3 regions of the Enterobacter cloacae complex sp. ECNIH7 genome follow, and region 2 is predicted to be linked to each of the others. Evidence: predicted binding sites of a transcription regulator. Region 2 holds the regulator's gene; each other region holds the start of a gene.

Region 1 (7,033 bases), 650 kb from region 2:
AAATAGGTTGCGCGAGATTATAGAGATCTGACGCACTAAAAACCAGTGTTTAGCGCCCTCTGCCTGAGTTTTTACATGCTTTATGCTACCAGCCAGCAGAGAAAGTGGTATTCTCAGTTTCATCTCGCAAGCCTGACTTGTGGTAACTATTAACCTGCTAACCCTGTGACCTGCAACCCTGTTTGCAGCGCCTCGACAAGGAGACTTATCGTGTCTGAACTGTCTCAATTATCTCCGCAGCCGCTGTGGGATATTTTTGCGAAAATCTGCTCCATTCCACACCCTTCCTACCATGAAGAACAGCTTGCCGAACATATTATGGGCTGGGCGAAGGAAAAAGGTCTGCATGCTGAACGTGACCAGGTTGGCAACATTCTGATCCGCAAACCTGCTACCGCAGGGATGGAAAACCGCAAACCGGTTGTGCTGCAGGCGCACCTGGACATGGTGCCACAGAAGAACAACGACACCGTTCACGACTTCACCAAAGACCCGATTCAACCGTACATCGACGGCGACTGGGTGAAAGCACGCGGCACCACGCTGGGCGCGGATAACGGCATCGGTATGGCCTCTGCGCTGGCCGTGCTGGCCGACGACAGCGTTGAGCACGGTCCGCTGGAAGTGCTGCTGACCATGACCGAAGAAGCTGGCATGGACGGCGCGTTCGGTCTGCAGGCGAACTGGCTGCAGGCGGACATCCTGATCAACACCGACTCTGAAGAAGAAGGTGAGATCTACATGGGCTGCGCGGGCGGGATTGATTTCATCTCTACCCTGCCGCTGTCGCGCGAAGCGATTCCTGCGGGCTTCCAGACTTTCAAGCTGACGCTGAAAGGGCTGAAAGGCGGCCACTCCGGCGGTGATATTCACCTGGGTCTGGGTAACGCCAACAAGCTGCTGGCGCGCTTCCTGGCAGGCCATGCGGCCGAGCTGGATCTGCGTCTGGTGGACTTCAACGGCGGTACCCTGCGTAACGCGATTCCGCGCGAAGCGTTCGCCACCGTAGCGGTTCCCGCGGCAAAAGCGGACGAGCTGAAAAAACTCTCCAGCGTATACCTGGATATCCTGAAAAACGAACTGTCGGCGAAAGAGAAAAACCTGACCGTAGTGCTGGAATCTGTATCTACAGATAAAGCCGCGCTGACCGCGCAGTCTCGTGACACCTTCGTTCAGCTGCTGAACGCGACGCCAAACGGCGTGATCCGCAACTCTGACGTGGCGAAAGGCGTGGTGGAAACCTCACTGAACGTGGGCGTGGTGACCATGAGCAACGACAGCGCGGAAATCATCTGCCTGATCCGCTCTCTGATCGACAGCGGTAAAGAGTACGTGGTGAGCATGCTGGAATCTCTGGGCACGCTGGCGGGCGCGAAAACGTCTGCAAAAGGCAGCTACCCGGGCTGGCAGCCGGATGCAAGTTCTCCGGTGATGGCGCTGGTGCGTGAAACCTATCAGCGTCTGTTCAACAGCACGCCGAACATTCAGGTGATCCACGCCGGTCTGGAATGTGGCCTGTTCAAGAAACCGTATCCGGACATGGACATGGTGTCCATCGGGCCAACCATTACCGGCCCGCACTCGCCGGATGAGCAGGTTCATATCGAAAGCGTCGGTCACTACTGGACGCTGCTGACTGAGCTGCTGAAAGCGATCCCTGTTAAGTAATACCCTCACCCCAGCCCTCTCCCAAAGGGAGAGGGTGAAAAACGTAGGCCCGGTAAGCATAGCGCACCGGGCTTTTTTACAATCCCAAAACCAGCTGTCGCTCTAACTGCGGATCCAGCAGCGTGACGTGCAATCCCACCAGCCTCACCCCTCGCCCGCCCCGGCGCTCTTCCCATGCCTTTTTCGCCGTCGCAATGAGATCGTCCTTATTCAGACGCGGCCAGACGTGTTCCTGCGTGGTCTGCTGGAAGTCGTTGAATTTTAATTTGATACCCTGACGGGCAATCAGCAGGTCCGGCTTCACCTTGCTTAAGCGTCGTTCCAGCTCCGGGTAAAGCTGTTCCGTGATAATGGTTTCGCATTCGGACCAGTCATGAATATCTTCACTGAGGGTGCGCTCAACGCCGACGGATTTTCGTAGCCGTTCGCTGTTCACATCGCGATCGTCAATCCCCTGGCTACGCTCCCACAGTACGCGGCCAAACTTTCCAAAGCGCTTGAGCAGCATGGCGAGATCGCTTCGCTGCACATCTTCGCAGGTCCGTAGCCCCATGCTTTCCAGCTTTGCGGCGGAGACTTTTCCTACCCCAGGTATTTTGCCAAGCGGCAGCGTTTTCAAAAACGCCGGCACCTCGTCAGGCGTAATGACGTACTGACCGTTGGGCTTATTTAAATCGGAGGCAATTTTGGCAAGGAATTTAACGGGCGCGACGCCCGCCGAAGCCGTCAGATTCAGCTCGTTGAAAATCGTCTGGCGGATCTCCTGCGCCATCAGCGTGGCGGAGCCGTGGCAGTGCACGCTGTCGGTCACATCCAGATAGGCTTCGTCCAGCGACAGCGGCTCTATCAAAGAAGTATAGCGGGAGAAGATTTCCCGAATATGAAGGGAAGCCTCTTTATAGGCTTCAAACCGGCCGGGCAGAAGCGTGAGATGAGGGCAGAGCTTTAAGGCCATCGCCGTCGGCATCGCGCTGCGCACGCCAAATTTGCGCGCAGGATAGTTGGCGGTGCTGATGACACCACGCTGAACGCGGCTGCCGCCAATGGCGATGGGAATATCCCGCAGCGCCGGGTTGTCACGCATCTCCACTGCGGCAAAAAAGCAGTCCATATCGACATGGATTATTTTGCGCATAGTAAGCCCTCACTCATCACTGGATAAGTATACAGTAAACAAATGAGGATTGAGAAGCAGATGTGAGAACGCCGGGTGGCGGCTTTGCCTTACCCGGCCTACAAAAAAATTAAATAATGCGCTGCTGTTCGCGGGCCATCCTTTTCTTCCGCGCATCGCACGGTTCCGGGCAGTCGCAAACCTTTTCCATCCCAATAGAAGAAATACCGCCGCAGCTGCCCTGAATGCTTTTCCGCTTAACGATCCAGCCTAACGACATGCCGAAGATGACAAGCACAAACACCACAAAGGTTGCCAGAAACGTCAGCATCATCAGCCTCCAAAGTCATCGAGCAAGATGTTCTCATCTTCGACACCGAGATCTTTCAGCATCTTAATCACGGCGGCGTTCATCATCGGGGGACCACACATATAGAACTCGCAGTCCTCAGGCGCCGGGTGCTGTTTGAGGTAGTTTTCATACAGCACGTTGTGGATGAACCCCGTATAGCCCGTCCAGTTATCTTCCGGCTGCGGATCGGAAAGCGCCACATGGAAGGTGAAGTTCGGGTTTTCACGCGCCAGCTGTTCAAACTCATCTTCATAGAACATCTCGCGCAGCGAGCGCGCCCCGTACCAGAAGCTGATCTTACGCTGGCTACCCAGCCGCTTGAGCTGGTCAAAGATGTGCGAGCGCATCGGGGCCATACCGGCACCGCCGCCGATAAAGACCATTTCCGCGTCGGTATCTTTCGCGAAGAACTCCCCGAACGGGCCGGAGATCGTCACCTTATCGCCAGGCTTCAGGGACCAGATGTATGACGACATGACGCCCGGCGGTGCATCCGGCACATTCGGTGGCGGCGTGGCGATACGCACGTTGAGCATGATGATGCCCTTCTCTTCCGGGTAGTTGGCCATCGAGTAGGCGCGCAGCGTCGGCTCTTTCACCTCAGATACAAAGCGGAAGAGATTGAATTTGTCCCAGTCGGCGCGGTACTCATGCGGCACGTCAAAGTCCGCATAGGCCACAGCGTGCTCCGGGCACTCAATCTGAATGTATCCTCCGGCGCGGAACGGGACATGCTCACCTTCCGGCACCCGCAGCTTCAGCTCTTTAATAAAGGTGGCTTTGTTATCATTAGAGATAACCTCGCACTCCCATTTTTTGACGCCGAAGATCTCTTCCGGCAGCTCTATCTTCATGTTCTGGCGCACCGCGACCTGGCAGGCCAGACGACAGCCCTCTTTTGCCTCACGCTTTGTGATATGCGCCAGCTCGGTTGGCAGAATATCGCCACCGCCCTCTTTTACCGTCACGCGGCACTGCCCGCAGGAACCGCCGCCGCCGCAGGCTGAGGAGACAAAAATGCCGTTACCGGAGAGCGTGTTGAGCAGCTTGTCTCCCGCCGGCGTGCGGATCTGATTCTGCGGCTCGTCGTTAATATCAATGACCACGTCGCCGGAATTCACCAGCTTCGCGCGCGCCGCCAGAATAAGCCCTGACAGCACCAGTACAATCAGCGTGAACATCACCACGCCAAGGATAATTTCCATCTGTTAGCCCTTATAGCTGCACACCGGAGAAGGACATAAAGCCCAGCGCCATCAGCCCGGTGGTGATAAAGGTGATCCCCAAGCCACGCAGACCCGCTGGCACGTTGGCGTACTTCATTTTCTCGCGGATCCCCGCCATGGTGACAATCGCCAGCATCCAGCCGATGCCGGAACCAAAACCGTACACTACGGATTCGCTGAAGTTGTAATCACGCTGCACCATAAACGAGACGCCGCCAAAGATGGCGCAGTTCACCGCGATCAGCGGCAGGAAGATCCCCAGCGCGTTGTAGAGCGACGGGAAATACTTATCGAGGATCATCTCGAGGATTTGCACCAGCGCCGCGATCACCCCGATAAAGGTGATGAAGTTCAGGAAGCTGAGATCAACTCCTTCCACCAGCGCGCCGTCCCGCAGCACAAAGTTGTACACCAGATTGTTGATCGGTACTGATAAGCCGAGCACCACGGTGACCGCGATACCGAGACCAAATGCCGTCGACACTTTTTTGGAAACCGCAAGGAATGTACACATGCCGAGGAAAAACGCGAGCGCCATGTTTTCAACAAACACCGCACGCACAAACAAACTCAGGTAATGAGCCATTGTCGGTTACTCCTTTTCCTGCTGTTCTGGCTTCAGCGTACGAATCAGCCAGATCAACAAACCGATAATGAAAAATGCGCTAGGAGCCAGCAGGAACAGGCCGTTTGGCAGATACCAGCCGCCGTTCTGCACCGTGTCCAGCACCGTGATGCCAAACAGCTTGCCGCTGCCAATCAGCTCGCGCAGGAACCCAACGGTCAGGAGGATCACGCCGTAGCCAAGGCCGTTGCCGATGCCGTCCATAAAGCTCGCCAGCGGCGGCATTTTCATGGCGTAGGCTTCCGCTCGCCCCATGACGATACAGTTGGTGATGATCAGCCCGACAAACACCGAGAGCTGCTTTGAGGTTTCATAGGCGAAGGCGCGCAGCAGCTGATCGACCACGATCACCAGCGAGGCGATGATCGCCATCTGTACGATGATCCTCACGCTGTTGGGAATGTGGTGGCGGATCATCGAGATAAACATGCTGGAGAATGCCGTGACCAGTGTGACCGCCAGCGTCATCACCACCGCCGTTTCCAGCTTGGTCGTTACCGCCAGAGCGGAACAGACGCCCAGCACCTGGAGCGTGATCGGGTTATTGGCTAACAGTGGGCCAATGAGCACCTTTTTAACTTCTTTCAGTTCACCGGTATCAGCCATTGTTCAGCGCTCCTTCACGTACGTTTTTCAGGAAAGGACCAAAGCCCAGCTCGCCCATCCAGAAATCAAAACTGTGCTGCACGCCTTTTGATGTGAGCGTAGCGCCGGAAAGCCCGTCAACGGCGTAGTCGTCACCGGGACGTGCCGCCCCTTTCATCACCTTCAGCGCAGGCAGACCGTTATCGTCGAGCACTTTCTTGCCGACAAACTGTGCCCGCCAGTTAGGGTTCTCAACTTCGCCACCCAGCCCCGGCGTTTCGCCCTGGTCGTAATACGTAATGCCTTTTACCGTGCGGCCATCGGTATCCAATGCTACAAAGGCATACATCATTGACCACAGGCCGTTACCGTAAACAGGCAGTACCACTTCCTGAATACGTTTTTGGGGGTCGCGAACCAGATAGATTTCGGCCAGGTTGCTGCGACGCTTAATCCCGGCGGGATCTTGCGATGCCTCCAGCGTCAGGCTCATCTGCGGATCTTTAAGCGCCAGCGCCTGGTTGAATTTTGCCGGGTCTTTATCCAGCAGTTCACCCGTTTTTAAATCCACCAGACGCGCCGAAATACGTTCAGCAAAGACGGCCGAAACGTCATCTGCGCTCATTCCTTCCTGCATCAGCCCGGCAACGGCAAGAATGTTGCGCTGTTTATCCAGCGCACGTTGCTCCTGCTGCAGGGGTTTTAACCCCACGGCGGAACCGGCCACGACAATAGAACAGACCAGACAGAGCACCAGCACCACCAGCAGCGTTTTGCTGATGCTGTCGTTATTTTTAACCTCAGCCACGCGCCTTCCTCCGCTTAATGTTGGCCCGCACCACCAGGTAATCGAAGAGCGGCGCAAACAGGTTGGCAAACAGAATGGCCAGCATCATCCCTTCCGGATACGCCGGGTTGACCACGCGGATCAGAACGCACATCGCGCCAATGAGCACGCCATAGCTCCATTTACCTTTATCTGTAAACGAGGCAGAGACGGGGTCCGTCGCCATAAACATCATGCCGAACGCAAAGCCACCCAGCACCAGATGCCAGTACCACGGCATGGAGAACATCGGATTGGTGGTCGAGCCGATTACGTTGAACAGGGTGGCAGTCAGCACCATGCCGATCATCACGCCCGCAACGATCCGCCAGGAGGCCACGCGACCAAAAAGAATGATCGCGCCGCCAAGCAAAATCATCAGCGTAGAGACTTCTCCGATAGAGCCCGGAATATTGCCAATGAAGGCATCAAACCAGGTGACTGGCTGACCCGTTGCGTTGTTAACCAGCGTTTCGCCGCCGTGTGCCGCCCACTGTGAAAGCGGCGTCGCGCCGGAAAAACCGTCTGCCGCCGTCCACACGAGGTCGCCCGAGATTTGCGCCGGATAAGCAAAGAACAGAAACGCGCGTCCCGCCAGCGCCGGGTTGAGGAAGTTCCGCCCGGTGCCGCCGAAGAT
Region 2 (7,033 bases):
CCGGTAGCGGTAGCGCCTACCGGGCCTTTATATTATGCAGGATGCCAGGCCGGGTCAGGTGAAACCACCACCCGGCTTTTTCACATCACTCGCCCTGCGTCGCGCTCTCAATCGTCAAACGCACATCCGAGGTGATCAGTTCTGCCAGCATCTGGTACACCTTCAGCGTCTCTTCCGGCTCGGCATCGCCCGTATCGCTGATGTAGCCTTCATCACGCAGAGTCAGAACCAGGGTGCTGAAGACCGCTTTGTCGAAGAACTCCGGGGCGTTAATGCCGTGCAGAACGGACAGGCGCTGTGCCAGCGTCCGGCTCTCTTTCTCCAGCGTACCGCGGTTGATAGACGGGTTCGCACTCAGCAGCCAGAACGTAATGGCGTAGCGCTGCAGCGTTTCGCGCGCGCCGGCCGCCAGCAGTTGCAGGGTACGGGAACGCGACGGATTGATGTGCAGCTCGTCGTTTGAGACGGCGATCAGCCCCTGACGACGCAGCTCTTCCGTCAGTTTGTCCAGTTCGCCCGCCAGCTCATCCTTGCTCCAGCGCAGGAACAGCTCCGCTTTCAGCATCGGATAGAGCGTCTCAACGTGACGCAATAGCTCCTGACGCGAAATACTGCGGTGCTGGGTGATGATAGCCGCCATGAGCGACGGCAGCATCAGCATATGGGTGATGTTGTTGCGGTAGTAGGTCATCAGCACTGCCTGCTCGCGCGGCAGAATGATGATGTCGCCGATCGTGTCCTTTTCGACTTCAAACTTGTTCATCTGCAACGCGTGATCGATAAGCTCACTGGCGGTAGCAGAAGGCACGGTTGAATCAACGGAATACGGCACGTTGCGCATCATGTCCAGATAGCAATCCAGCTGCTCTGTGAGCTGCTCGCGGGTCAGCGAGCGCTGACGCGAAGCCAGAAGCGCTGTACAGCACAGGTTCATGGCGTTAGCTGCACCGGCGTTATTAATGCGCACCATCAGCTCGGACGCGATGCCGTTAACCGTTGGCGTCAGCCAGGCCGGACGAATCGCTTCGATTGGATCGATGGATTCACGCCACTCGGGAACGTGATGGTTCAGATACGTCATCAGCGGCATCGGCTCGCCGAAGTTCACGTAGCCCTGACCGAGATTACGTAGCTTGCTCAAGCCGCGCAGCATCTGCGGCAGGCTTTCTTTCTCTTTGGTCGCACCGCGCAGCTCTTTCGCGTACGTGCCCACTTCCATTACGTGCTCATAGCCAATGTAGATTGGCACCAGCGTGATTGGACGGTTTCCTCCGCGCAGCATCGCCTGAATGGTCATCGACAGCGTGCCGGTCTTCGGATCGAGCAGACGTCCGGTACGGGAACGACCGCCCTCCACGAAGTACTCCACGGAATAGCCGCGGCTGAACAGCTCGCCCAGATATTCGCGGAACACGGTGGAGTAGAGCTTGTTGCCCTTGAAGGTACGACGGATAAAGAACGCGCCCAGGCGGCGGAAAATCGGACCTGCTGGCCAGAAATTCAGGTTGATACCGGCAGCAATATGCGGCGGTACCAGCCCCTGGTGATAGAGCACGTAGGAAAGAAGCAGGTAGTCCATGTGGCTGCGGTGGCAGGGAACATAGACAATCTCATGGCCATCATGCGCCAGCTGGCGTACGCGCTCGGCGTTATGAACGTTGATGCCCTGATACAGGCGGTTCCAGGTAAAGCCGAGAATACGATCGGACAGGCGAATCATCTCGTAAGAGAAGTTCGCTGCAATCTCTTCCATCAGCGCAATGGCGTTCTGCTGGGCTTTCTCATGCGATATTTTCTTGCTGCGCGCTTCGTCTTCAACGGCGCGAGCAATCGCTTTGGAGGCCAGCAGCTTGTTGAACAGATCCTGACGCGCCGGGAGACGCGGCCCTACGGCAGCCAGGCGCTGACGAGCGAAGTGCATACGCGCCACGCGCGCCAGTTTTTGCGCGATGATCTTGTCGGTACCGTGCTCGTCCGCCATTCGACGCAGCGAAACGGAAGGGGAGAAACGCACAAAGCTGTCGCGTCCCAGCCAGGAGACCGCGAAGAACTTCTGGATGCCGTTAAGCATGCGCAGCGGCGGATTCTCTTCACCTTTTTCACGGCCCGGACGACGACCAAACATCACCGATACCGGCACCATCTGCACATCCAGATCGGGGTTGCTCCGGTGCAGGTCGAGATAGTCGTGGAACAGCTTGATGGACTCTTCTTTTGGCGTGTAGTAGGTAAACACGCGCGGTCCACCGTGAATGAACACGTAGCGCGGCAGTAAAGTGCCGTCAACTTCAAGCGGTTCAAGCGGGTCAGGTAAGTCATGCGCCAGACACTGGGCGCGAAGCGTCAGTAAGTCTGCCTTCGAGTTATAAGGCAAAACGTACATAATAGGACGCGAGGTATCGAGCCCCAATTCCAGCGCGGGTTCTGCTGGGATAGACTTGCTTTTTACCAGGATGCTTAATGGTAAATTAAGTAATTTGTAGTAAATTCGTGGCCAGCCGGACATAAACGATGTAAAGCCTCTGGTTAATAATGCAATTGCGGCGCAAGGATAACAGAAAGCGCGCAAAATTTCTGTTGTTACCCGTCATACTTCAGGCTGTAGCGAAACGCGCTACAGTTCCTGTTACTGACGCTTTTTTTCATAAAAGGTTCTTTTAATGGCCAATAATACCACTGGGTTAACGCGTATCATCAAAGCCGCCGGCTATTCATGGAAAGGTTTCCGTGCCGCGTGGATCAACGAAGCTGCATTTCGCCAGGAGGGCGTCGCCGCAATCATCGCGGTGATCGTCGCCTGTTTCCTTGATGTTGATGCTATTACCCGCGTACTTCTTATCGGTTCCGTGCTTCTGGTGATGATAGTGGAAATTCTTAATAGCGCTATTGAGGCCGTTGTTGATCGCATAGGTTCAGATTTCCACGAGCTTTCTGGCCGCGCAAAAGACATGGGCTCTGCTGCCGTGCTGCTGGCGATTATCACTGCCGTTATCACCTGGGTCACGCTGCTTTGGTCACATTTCCGATGAGCCTCGAGGAATAATTAAGTCCCTGGTTTTTTGTGCAGTTTTTGGTTCCAAAATCGCCTTTGACTGTATATACTCACAGCATAACTGTATATACACCCAGGGGGCGGAATGAAAGCGTTAACGACCAGGCAGCAAGAGGTGTTTGATCTCATCCGGGATCATATCGGCCAGACGGGTATGCCACCCACGCGTGCGGAAATCGCGCAGCGTCTGGGCTTCCGTTCTCCGAATGCTGCTGAAGAACACCTGAAAGCGCTGGCGCGTAAAGGCGTGATTGAGATTGTTTCAGGCGCGTCACGCGGTATCCGCCTGCTGGTGGAAGAAGAGACGGGCATTCCGCTGATAGGCCGTGTTGCTGCCGGTGAGCCTTTACTGGCACAGCAGCATATTGAAGGCCACTACCAGGTCGATCCTGGCATGTTCAAACCGAGCGCTGATTTCCTGCTGCGCGTCAGCGGTATGTCGATGAAAGACATCGGTATTCTTGACGGCGATCTGCTTGCAGTGCACAAAACGCAGGATGTGCGTAACGGCCAGGTGGTTGTCGCGCGCATTGATGATGAAGTCACCGTCAAGCGTCTGAAAAAACAGGGGAACACTGTTCAGCTACTGCCTGAAAACAACGAGTTCTCCCCGATTGTGGTCGATCTCCGCGAACACAACTTCTCTATCGAAGGACTGGCGGTTGGGGTCATTCGCAACGGCGAATGGCTGTAACCTCTTCCTGACAGGCTATGGCGCCGCTGTAGCCTGCTTCATTCTCGACTCCCGGTATTTTTCATGTCACTGCTGACGGCATCCGATAAGGCATTGTGGCGTCTTGCTCTGCCGATGATTTTCTCCAATATTACCGTTCCCTTGCTGGGTCTGGTCGATACTGCCGTTATTGGCCACCTTGATTCGCCTGTTTATCTTGGCGGCGTGGCGATTGGCGCGACGGCAACCAGCTTCCTGTTTATGCTGCTGCTCTTTTTGCGCATGAGCACCACCGGGCTCACGGCCCAGGCTTATGGTGCAAAAGATCCGCTGCGTCTGGCGCGCGCGCTGGTCCAGCCGCTGATCCTTGCGCTCGGTGCAGGGGCGTTAATCGTTTTATTTCGTACGCCCCTGATCGACCTTGCGCTCCATGTTGTCGGCGGCAGCGAGGCGGTACTGGCTCAGGCGCGACGTTTCCTTGAAATCCGCTGGCTCAGCGCGCCCGCCTCGCTGGCAAACCTGGTTCTGCTGGGGTGGCTCCTGGGCGTTCAGTACGCCCGTGCACCAGTGATTTTGCTGGTGGTAGGCAACCTTCTCAACATTGTGCTGGATGTCTGGCTGGTAATGGGCCTGCATATGAACGTGCGGGGTGCGGCGCTGGCGACGGCAATTGCCGAATACGGAACCTTTATTATTGGCCTGTGGATGGTCTGGCGCGTGCTGGCGATGCGCGGCATCTCCCTGGCGCTGCTCAAAACCGCATGGCGCGGCAATATCCGTAGGCTGCTGGCGCTTAATCGTGACATCATGCTGCGCTCGCTGCTGCTTCAGCTCTGCTTCGGCGCGCTGACGGTTTTCGGGGCGCGACTGGGGCCAGAAATCGTCGCGGTCAACGCGGTATTGATGACGCTACTGACCTTTACCGCCTACGCGCTGGACGGTTTTGCCTATGCGGTAGAAGCGTATTCCGGGCAGGCTTACGGCGCGCGCGAAAGCGGGCAGCTGCGGGACGTCTGGCGGGCAGCCTGCCGCCAGTCGGGACTGGTGGCGCTGGCGTTCGGCCTGGTTTATGCCTGCCTTGGTGAGCAAATCGTCGCGTTGCTTACGTCTATCCCTGCGCTGCGCGAGCTGGCGAGTCACTATCTCATCTGGCAAGTCATCTTACCGGTGGTCGGCGTCTGGTGTTATCTGCTGGACGGCATGTTTATTGGTGCGACGCGCGGAGCGGAAATGCGCAACAGCATGGCAGTCGCGGCGGCAGGGTTTGGCCTGACGCTGCTGACGCTTCCCTGGCTGGGTAATCACGGTTTGTGGCTGGCCCTGGCCGTTTTCCTCTCGCTGAGAGGGATATCGCTGGCTTTTATCTGGCATCGCCACTGGCAAAACGATACCTGGTTCCCTTCACGTCACGATATATCGTGACGGTTAAAGATTCCGAATATGAAATCAACTGCCGAATCCTTAACTACAATAATTATCACGTCCAGCAGAAAAGAACGTAACGGACGTTACGACCCGACGCTTAACTAAGAGGACACGATGATGAATAAAGACGAAATCGGCGGCAACTGGAAGCAGTTCAAAGGTAAAGCGAAAGAACAGTGGGGTAAGCTGACTGATGACGATATGACCGTCATTGAAGGTAAACGCGATCAGCTTGTCGGTAAAATTCAGGAACGTTACGGCTACGCGAAAGACCAGGCGGAAAAAGAAGTGGGCGACTGGGAAAAACGCAACGACTACCGCTGGTAACCGGGCTATACCCGCAAGTACAAGGAAGTACACCCTGAGGGCGGCCATGAGCCGCCTGTTCTTTTGCCGTTAACGCGGTTTTTTCTTCACAAGAATAGAGTGGTCGTGCTGACACGCGTCCTGATGACGACAGGCTTCCACTTCCACGCAGGCAGAGCACAGTCCGTGCGCTTCAATCACGTTATGACGCAGGGCAAAACCCATTTTTGCTGCCAGCGTATGCATAATATCTTCCACACCTTCCGCAACCTCTTCTTTCACCACGCCGCAGCGGTCACAGATAAACATCGCCGATGTGTGGGTGGGCTGATCGAACAGATGGCACAACACATAGCTGTTTGTGGACTCAACCTTATGCACGAACCCTTGTTCCAGCAGGAAATCCAGCGCGCGATACACGGTCGGTGGCTTCGCCTGCGGCTCGCTTTCGCGGAGCAGGTCGAGCAGATCGTAGGCGCTGATAGCACCCTGCTGCAGGCTCATCAGACGTAAGACTTCAAGGCGCTGCGGAGTCAGGCGCACATTGCGTTGCGCACATAGCTTTTCGGCCTGCGCTAACAGCTCTTTTGTGGACTTATCCATTTAGCACCCCGGATGTTATAGGACGGAAACCCCCACTTTATCATGTTCTGGTAAAAACGCCGAGATCCGCCAGTCTGTGCTATACCTGACCCATTACAAACCGGGAAATAAACAATGAAAAAACCTGACTGTATTCGGCACTGGCGCGACGTTGAAGGCGCGGATGATTCGACCTACCCAGATAGCGATGAGCGTTTTTCTATCGGCGCCCCGTTGGCTCGCAAGCTTGGGCTCGGGCGCATTGGTATCCATCATGAGCGTTTACCGCCCGGGCGCAGGACGTCCTATCCGCATGCGGAAAGCGATGAAGAAGAGTTCGTTTATGTGCTCGAAGGTCATCCAGAAGCGTGGATTAATGGCTATTTATGGAAACTTGAACCGGGCGACAGCGTGGGGTTTCCTGCCGGAACGGGTATTTGCCATACCTTTATCAACAACACGGACGAAGAGGTGCGGTTACTGGTCGTTGGCGAGGCGAATAAGAAGCACAACCGCATCTACTATCCGCTCAACCCCGTTTATGCCGCTACCCGTGAGGATCGCTGGGTAGACCACCCGCCCCAGTTTTTTGGACCGCATGATGGAAAACCTGGGAAAAAATAATTTCCTCTTCTATAAATATTGAGGGCCGTCACAAAATACAACAGGCCGTAAGGAAGTTTTACTTAGGGATAGAAATAGCGGGTCTTTTACTACTTATTCACAGCAATAGTTCGTTCCTGTTTGGGTGATAACAGACAGGGGTTATTTCATAACAGACTATAACGGGCATACTGTGAAAAAAAATTTTAAATTTTCGGTGGTTAGTATCGCTGTTTCCTTGTTTATGGCAAATCAGGCGGGAGCAGCCAATACCTGGACAGAATCACGTAGCGACGCAATGGGTGGCACTGGCGTTGCCTCCGGGAGCTATGGTAGCGGGGCGTTAATCAACCCCGCGTTGCTGGCAAAGGCAAAACCGGACGATGATGTGA
Region 3 (7,033 bases), 560 kb from region 2:
CTTGTAAATCGTTTTTGGTGAGGCCGAGATGAAAAACATCAGACTTAGACATAGGTGACTCCTCTGTGGGTCGGTTAGTCAGAAGAAGTAAAACGGTACTTTACAGAAGCAGTAAGCATATTTTCGTGACATACCTCACCATGAATGAAAATGATTACATTGAATTTCCATAAAAAAGTGATTTACATCACATTAACAAGTTATATCGCCAGGTGCTGCACAAAAGATAGACCGTTTAAGGCACTGTGAGTTGTTAACCTGGTGTCTATATTTACCTTTGCGCTAACTCATTGGTACGGAGAATGCCATGACTGAAAAAACCGGTTTTGCACCTGCTGCGGCCCCACATGCTTCAACCATCGTGTCGACGCCAGAAGCGGCAATTACCGCGGGCGAGACCTCTATTCCCACGCAGGGAGAGAACATGCCTGCTTACCACGCACGACCAAAATCGGCGGACGGCCCGCTGCCCATCGTGATCGTGGTACAGGAAATTTTCGGTGTTCACGAACACATTCGCGATCTCTGCCGCCGGCTGGCGCTGGAAGGGTATTTGGCCGTTGCGCCAGAGCTCTACTTCCGTCAGGGCGATCCGAACGACTACAGCGATATTCCCACGCTGCTCAGCAACCTGGTGAGCAAAGTCCCGGACGCGCAGGTGCTGGCCGATCTCGATCACGTCGCCAGCTGGGCGGCGCGCAACGGCGGCGATCCGCATCGTCTTCTGGTCACCGGTTTCTGCTGGGGCGGACGCATTAGCTGGCTGTATGCCGCGCATAACCCGCAGCTCAAAGCCGCTGTCGCCTGGTACGGCAAACTGGTGGGTGAAAAAACGCTGAATTCACCAAAACATCCCGTCGATATCGCCACCGAGTTAAATGCCCCCGTGTTAGGGCTTTACGGCGGTCAGGACACCGGCATTTCGCTGGATTCGGTAGAGACCATGCGCCATGCGCTCCGCGCGGCAAATGCGAAGGCGGAGATTGTGGTGTACCCGGATGCCGGGCACGCGTTTAATGCCGATTATCGTCCGAGCTATCACGCAGAATCAGCCAAAGATGGCTGGCAGAGAATGCTGGCGTGGTTTAGCCAGTACGGCGGTAAGAAAGCGTAATAAAAAAGCCCGGTGGCGGCTATGCCTTACCGGGCCAACAGGTAGGCCGGGTAAGCGTTGTCGCCACCCGGCAATCCAGCACCGCTACGCCTGACGCAGGTTCTGCGCCGCCTTCACCATGTTCGCCAGCGCCGCGCGCGTCTCCGGCCAGCCGCGGGTTTTCAGTCCGCAGTCCGGGTTCACCCACAGGCGTTCTGACGGAATGCGCTGGGCCGCTTTTTTCAGCAGGGCTTCAATCCACTCCACGCTCGGCACGTTCGGGGAGTGAATGTCGTACACGCCCGGCCCGATTTCATTCGGGTAGTCGAACTCTTCAAACGACTCCAGCAGCTCCATGTCTGAACGCGAGGTCTCGATGGTGATCACGTCGGCGTCCAGCGCGGCAATCGAATCCATGATGTCGTTAAATTCGCAGTAACACATGTGGGTGTGGATCTGGGTGTCATCCTTCGCCACCGCAGCGTTGATGCGGAACGCTTCCACGCCCCACTGCAGGTAGGCATCCCATTCGCTGCGGCGCAGCGGCAGGCCTTCGCGCAGCGCCGGCTCGTCAATCTGGATAATGCCAATGCCTGCCGCTTCCAGATCCGCCACTTCATCACGCAGCGCCAGGGCAATCTGTTTGGCGATGGTTTCACGGGTCACGTCTTCACGCGGGAACGACCAGCAGAGAATGGTCACCGGACCGGTCAGCATCCCTTTTACCGGCTTGTCGGTCAGGGACTGGGCATACTTCGCCCACTCCACGGTGATCGCTTCCGGGCGGCTGACGTCACCGATAACCACCGGCGGCTTGACGCAGCGGGAGCCGTAGCTCTGCACCCAGCCGTTCTGGGTAAAGACGAAGCCGTCCAGGTGCTCGCCGAAGTATTCCACCATGTCGTTACGCTCGGCCTCGCCGTGCACCAGCACGTCCAGCCCCAGGCGTTCCTGCTCGATAATCGCCTGCTTGATGTGTTCCGCGATACCGGTGCGGTAGTGATTCGCATCCAGTTTGCCTTTTTTAAAGTCCAGACGCAGGCCGCGGATCTCCGTCGTTTGCGGGAAAGAGCCGATAGTGGTTGTTGGCCACGCAGGCAGGTTGAAGCGGGCGCGCTGGGCTGCGGCGCGCACCTCATACGGACTCTGACGCTGGCTGTCCCGGGCGGTGATGGCCGCCAGGCGTTTTTCCACCGCCGGGTTGTGCACGCGCGCCGAGTGACGACGCGCCTGGATCGGGGCGCTCCATTCGGTAATCGCCGCCGTTTCGCCGCTGTTCAGCGCGTCGCGCAGCAGCGTTAGCTCTTCACATTTTTGCAGCGCGAAGGCAAACCAGCTTTTTACTTCAGGGTCGAGACGGGTTTCCACGCTCAGATCGATCGGGCTGTGCAGCAGGGAACAAGATGAGGCCACCCACAGCTCACGTTTGTCGACGATGTCTTTGATTTGTGCGTATTTCTCGGTGAGATCGGCGCGCCAGACGTTACGGCCGTTGATCAGCCCGGCAGAGAGCAGCCAGTCCGCTGGCAGGCGCTTGTGCAGTTCCGCGACATCGTCTTTACCGTGTACGAGATCAACGTGCAGGCCTTGAACCGGCAGCGCGGTAATGGTCTTCAGGTTCGGCGTCACGCCTTCAAAATAGGTCGTCAGCAGGAGTTTTACCTGACCGGTGAGCGCGTCATACGCCGGTTTGAAGGCATCGAGCCAATCCTGCGGCAGCTCAAGCACCAGCGCCGGTTCGTCGATTTGCACCCACTGAATGCCGCGTTTGCCCAGCTCACTCAGCACCTGTTTGTAGACCGGCAGAATATCCTTCAGCAGGCTGAGTCGGTCAAACGGCTCGCCCTTTACTTTGCCCAGCCACAGGTACGTTACCGGCCCGAGCAGCACCGGCTTCACCTGGTGGCCCAGCGCCAGCGCTTCATCCACTTCGTCCAGAAGCTGCGTCCAGGCCAGCCTGAACTGCTGGCCTTTGACGAATTCCGGCACCATATAGTGATAGTTGGTGTTAAACCACTTGGTCATTTCCGCCGCTGCCGCTGGCTCCCCCGTTGGCGCGCGGCCACGGCCGATGCGGAACAGAGTATCGATATCTACCGATCCATCTTTGTTCTGATGACGAGCCGGCACGTTGCCAAGCAGCAGGCTGGTCGTCAGAACATGGTCGTACCAGGCGAAATCGCCCACCGGCAGCAGGTCAATGCCCGCCTGTTTTTGCTGATCCCAGTGGCGGGCGCGCAGCTCGCGTCCTACCGCCAGCAGCTCTTCACGGGTGGCATTACCCGCCCAGTAGCTTTCTTGCGCTTTTTTCAGCTCGCGATGCAGGCCGACGCGAGGGAAACCGAGAGTGTGATTGCGGATTGTCATGTTTTTCTTCCTCTAATTAATTGTAAATCCTTTGGATTTTGAATTTAGGGAAGGCGGCAAGTTTGCTCATCCCCGGGAGCTTACATGAGTAAGTGACCGGGGTGAGTAAACGCAGCCAACGCACCATAAATTTAAAAGACGAAGGATTTTAGCCGTCCAGATGTTTACACATCCATAATTGGCAGTTACTGTATATTCCTCAAGCGCAAAATGTTCATGGCGAAGTGAAGGACTTTCATGATCGAGATTAAACACCTGAAAACGCTACAAGCGTTGCGGAACTGCGGTTCGCTCGCGGCGGCTGCGGCCACGCTGCACCAGACCCAGTCTGCCCTTTCTCACCAGTTCAGCGATCTGGAACAACGCCTCGGCTTCCGTCTTTTTGTGCGTAAGAGCCAGCCGCTACGCTTTACGCCGCAGGGTGAAATTCTCCTTCAGCTGGCGAATCAGGTCCTGCCGCAAATCGCGAGCGCGCTGCAGGCGTGTAACGAACCGCAGCAGACCAAACTGCGCATCGCCATTGAGTGCCACAGCTGTATTCAGTGGCTGACCCCCGCGCTTGAGAACTTCCGCCAGAAATGGCCGCAGGTGGAGATGGACTTTAAATCCGGCGTGACGTTCGACCCGCAGCCCTCGCTGCAGCAGGGCGAGCTGGATCTGGTCATGACCTCTGACATCCTGCCGCGCAGCGGCCTGCACTATTCGCCGATGTTTGATTATGAAGTGCGCCTGGTGCTGGCGCCGGACCACCCGCTGGCCGCCAAAACGCGCATCACGCCGGAAGACCTGGCGACAGAAACGCTGCTGATTTATCCGGTCCAGCGCAGCCGCCTGGATATCTGGCGCCACTTCCTGCAGCCGGCAGGCATCAGTCCGCAGCTGAAAAGCGTGGATAACACCCTGCTGCTGATTCAGATGGTGGCGGCCAGAATGGGTATCGCGGCGCTGCCGCACTGGGTGGTGGAGAGTTTTGAACGCCAGGGTCTGGTGCAGACCAAAACCCTGGGTGAAGGACTGTGGAGCCGACTGTACGCCGCCGTGCGCGATGGCGAGCAGCGTCAGCCGATTACGGAGGCGTTTATTCGCTCAGCGCGGAACCACGCGTGCGACCATCTTCCGTTTGTGCGGAGCGCGGAGCGACCCATCGGCGATGGACCCACAGCGAAGCCAGGATCACCGCTCCCCCAATAAGGAAGCTCGGCCAGTGCGGCTGTTGCTGCCAGATGGCGAGGTTGACCAGCAGCCCTGCCGGGACATGCACGTTGTTCATGATCCCCAGCGTACCGGCGTCTACCTGCGTAGCGCCGTAGTTCCACATGAAGTATCCCAACCCTGACGCCACTACGCCCAGCCAGACCAGAACGCCCCACTGCACGGCGGTAGTCGGCAGCTTTTGCGGATTACCGAGCATAAACCACGCCGCCACCGCGACAATCGCGGCGCCCATATAAAACCATGCGAACGCGTTATGCTGCGGCATCGGGCGGGTTTCCATCAGGCGTTTGTAGCCCACCATGCCGATAGCGAAACTGATGTTGGCGAGCTGGACGAACATCAGCCCGGTCCAGAAGTGATCGCTCACTTTGTCGTAGCGAATAATCGCCGCGCCGATCACCGCCAGCGCGGCGCTCAGCAGGTATCCCCAGCGCAGACGGCGTTTACTCAGCAGATCGTATATCAGCGTGATATAGAGCGGCGTCAGCACGGTAAAGAGCAGGAATTCGGAGACGGACAGGTAGACGTAGGCCCGGAAGCTGAACAGGTACATGATGCCGAGCTGCATCGCTCCCACCAGCATATACAGCACTATCGTTTTCAGCGATTGTCCGCGCGTGCGCAGAAACGGCAGGAACACCAGCGCCGCCAGCCCCACGCGCATCAGCACCGAGAAGTAGCTGTCGACCGAACCGGCAAGGTATTCGCCAATCAGGCTAAAGGAGAAGGCCCACAGGATAGTGGTGATAATGAGTAGCGCCACAATGCTTGTCTCTCAGAAAGAAGGACAGGCATTGTAGCGAACTCTTTAGTTGACAACTGAGCAATAAACAACCGAATGAAGATTATTCAAGGAACAGTTTACGCAGATACTTCGGTACCGCGTTGTCAGCGTTAGAACCAATCACTTCCAGCTCAGGGTGCAGATCCTTCAGACGCTGGTGCGCGTTCTGCATGATGCAGCCCTTGCCCGCCATCGAAAGCATCTCGGCGTCGTTCATGCCGTCACCGAAGGCGATACAGTCTTTCAGCCCGAAGCCCAGACGTTTCGCAACCGCTTCCAGCGCGTGACCTTTGGAGACGCCACCCGCCATTACTTCCAGACAGGTCAGGGTTGAGAAGCTCACGTTGACGCGATCGCCCCAGCGGGCGTTGATCGCCTGTTCCAGCGGGAGCAGCTCTTCGTGGCTGTCACAGGTGAAGAACACCTTGCTGATCCCTTCCGGCTCCAGCAGGCCCGGTTCGTAAAGGGAGTAGTTGAATACCGCTTCCTTGAAGAAACGCATTTCATCCGGGCGGTGGCGGTTCATAAACCAGTCGTCGTCGCGGTAAACGTTAGTAACGATAGCCGGGTTGTCATGCACCACGCCGAACAGATCGGCGGCAATATCGCGATCCAGATTGTGGGTAAAGATCAGGTTGCCGTCGGTATCATGCACGCGCGCACCGTTGGAGGTGATCATGTACGATTTGATCTCAAGATTATCGCGGATCTGCCCCACGTCCACGTGGTGGCGGCCGGTGGCGAACACAAAGTTCACGCCACGGGCAGTCAGGAGTTTTAAGGTCTCTTTCGCGTAAGGCGACAGGGTGTGGTCGGGGGAAAGCAGCGTGCCATCTAAATCAGATGCAACAACCTGGTACATAGGGATTTCAACCTCTGGTGGAAAACAAGAATCAATTATGCCTGTTGAAAAATTCAACAATGGCGTTAAGCGCGACTGAGCGCATAGCGTCCTTTTCAAAAAGGATCTCATGGAACGCGCCGTTAATGACCAGCGGTTTACCCCCTTCACAAGGGTGACCGGCTGCAGCGCGCAGTTCACAATAGCGGTCATGCATGCGGTTATCCACCACACGCTCTTCTTCCGCCTGGATCAGAAGCGTCGGCGTGTCATCATCGCCTATGCCCGCCAGCACCTGCTCACCGGCCAGAATCCCCTCCCGCACCCAGTGCCAGGTCGGGCCGCCGACGCGCAAGCGCGGTTCATCGGCATAAAAGCGCAGATTACGGCGATAACGCTGCCGGCTATGGGTTAAGACGTTGATGGCGAACGGCAGCGCGCGCCAGCGTCCTGTGCCAATGGCGTAACCTTCACGAATGCGCTGATGGCCCTCAGCCCAGTCAAGAAGATGGCGCACCATCCAGTCAGGAAAACGGATCACGATACCGTACATCGGCGCGGTGAGCGCAATGGCGTCGCACTCGTGCGCATAACGCTGCAAAAACAGCGTCGAAATGGCGCCGCCCATGGAGTGCGCAAGAATATACCGCTTGCGCCAGGGGCCGGGCTGAACGTCCTGCTGCCAGAACGCGGCAAAATCGTCGACGTAATCGCTGAAGCGATCGACGTGCCC

Evidence for each region. The regulator LexA, encoded in region 2, represses DNA repair genes until DNA is damaged. The targets are predictions, from matches to a motif close to TNCTGTATGTACATACAGNA.
Region 1: the regulator LexA is predicted to act here: its motif matches at 2,821-2,840, upstream of dinB (DNA polymerase IV).
Region 3: the regulator LexA is predicted to act here: its motif matches at 3,647-3,666, upstream of metR (HTH-type transcriptional regulator MetR).

The regions. Positions count from the first base shown of each region.
Region 1 is NZ_CP017990.1:982,674-989,706, reverse strand. It holds gene pepD (cytosol nonspecific dipeptidase) at 211-1,668, shown strand; gene dinB (DNA polymerase IV) at 1,745-2,803, opposite strand; gene nqrM ((Na+)-NQR maturation NqrM) at 2,913-3,116, opposite strand; gene nqrF (NADH:ubiquinone reductase (Na(+)-transporting) subunit F) at 3,116-4,339, opposite strand; gene nqrE (NADH:ubiquinone reductase (Na(+)-transporting) subunit E) at 4,350-4,946, opposite strand; gene WM95_RS04710 (NADH:ubiquinone reductase (Na(+)-transporting) subunit D) at 4,953-5,591, opposite strand; gene WM95_RS04705 (Na(+)-translocating NADH-quinone reductase subunit C) at 5,584-6,378, opposite strand; gene WM95_RS04700 (NADH:ubiquinone reductase (Na(+)-transporting) subunit B) at 6,371-7,033, opposite strand, start outside.
Region 2 is NZ_CP017990.1:337,595-344,627, forward strand. It holds gene plsB (glycerol-3-phosphate 1-O-acyltransferase PlsB) at 86-2,506, opposite strand; gene WM95_RS01640 (diacylglycerol kinase) at 2,661-3,029, shown strand; gene lexA (transcriptional repressor LexA) at 3,138-3,746, shown strand; gene dinF (MATE family efflux transporter DinF) at 3,810-5,147, shown strand; gene WM95_RS01655 (CsbD family protein) at 5,268-5,477, shown strand; gene zur (zinc uptake transcriptional repressor Zur) at 5,547-6,059, opposite strand; gene WM95_RS01665 (cupin domain-containing protein) at 6,174-6,662, shown strand; gene WM95_RS01670 (conjugal transfer protein TraF) at 6,835-7,033, shown strand, end outside.
Region 3 is NZ_CP017990.1:4,923,962-4,930,994, forward strand. It holds gene udp (uridine phosphorylase) at 1-52, opposite strand, end outside; gene WM95_RS24575 (dienelactone hydrolase family protein) at 308-1,114, shown strand; gene metE (5-methyltetrahydropteroyltriglutamate--homocysteine S-methyltransferase) at 1,199-3,460, opposite strand; gene metR (HTH-type transcriptional regulator MetR) at 3,698-4,651, shown strand; gene WM95_RS24595 (carboxylate/amino acid/amine transporter) at 4,539-5,438, opposite strand; gene yigL (sugar/pyridoxal phosphate phosphatase YigL) at 5,521-6,321, opposite strand; gene pldB (lysophospholipase L2) at 6,353-7,033, opposite strand, start outside.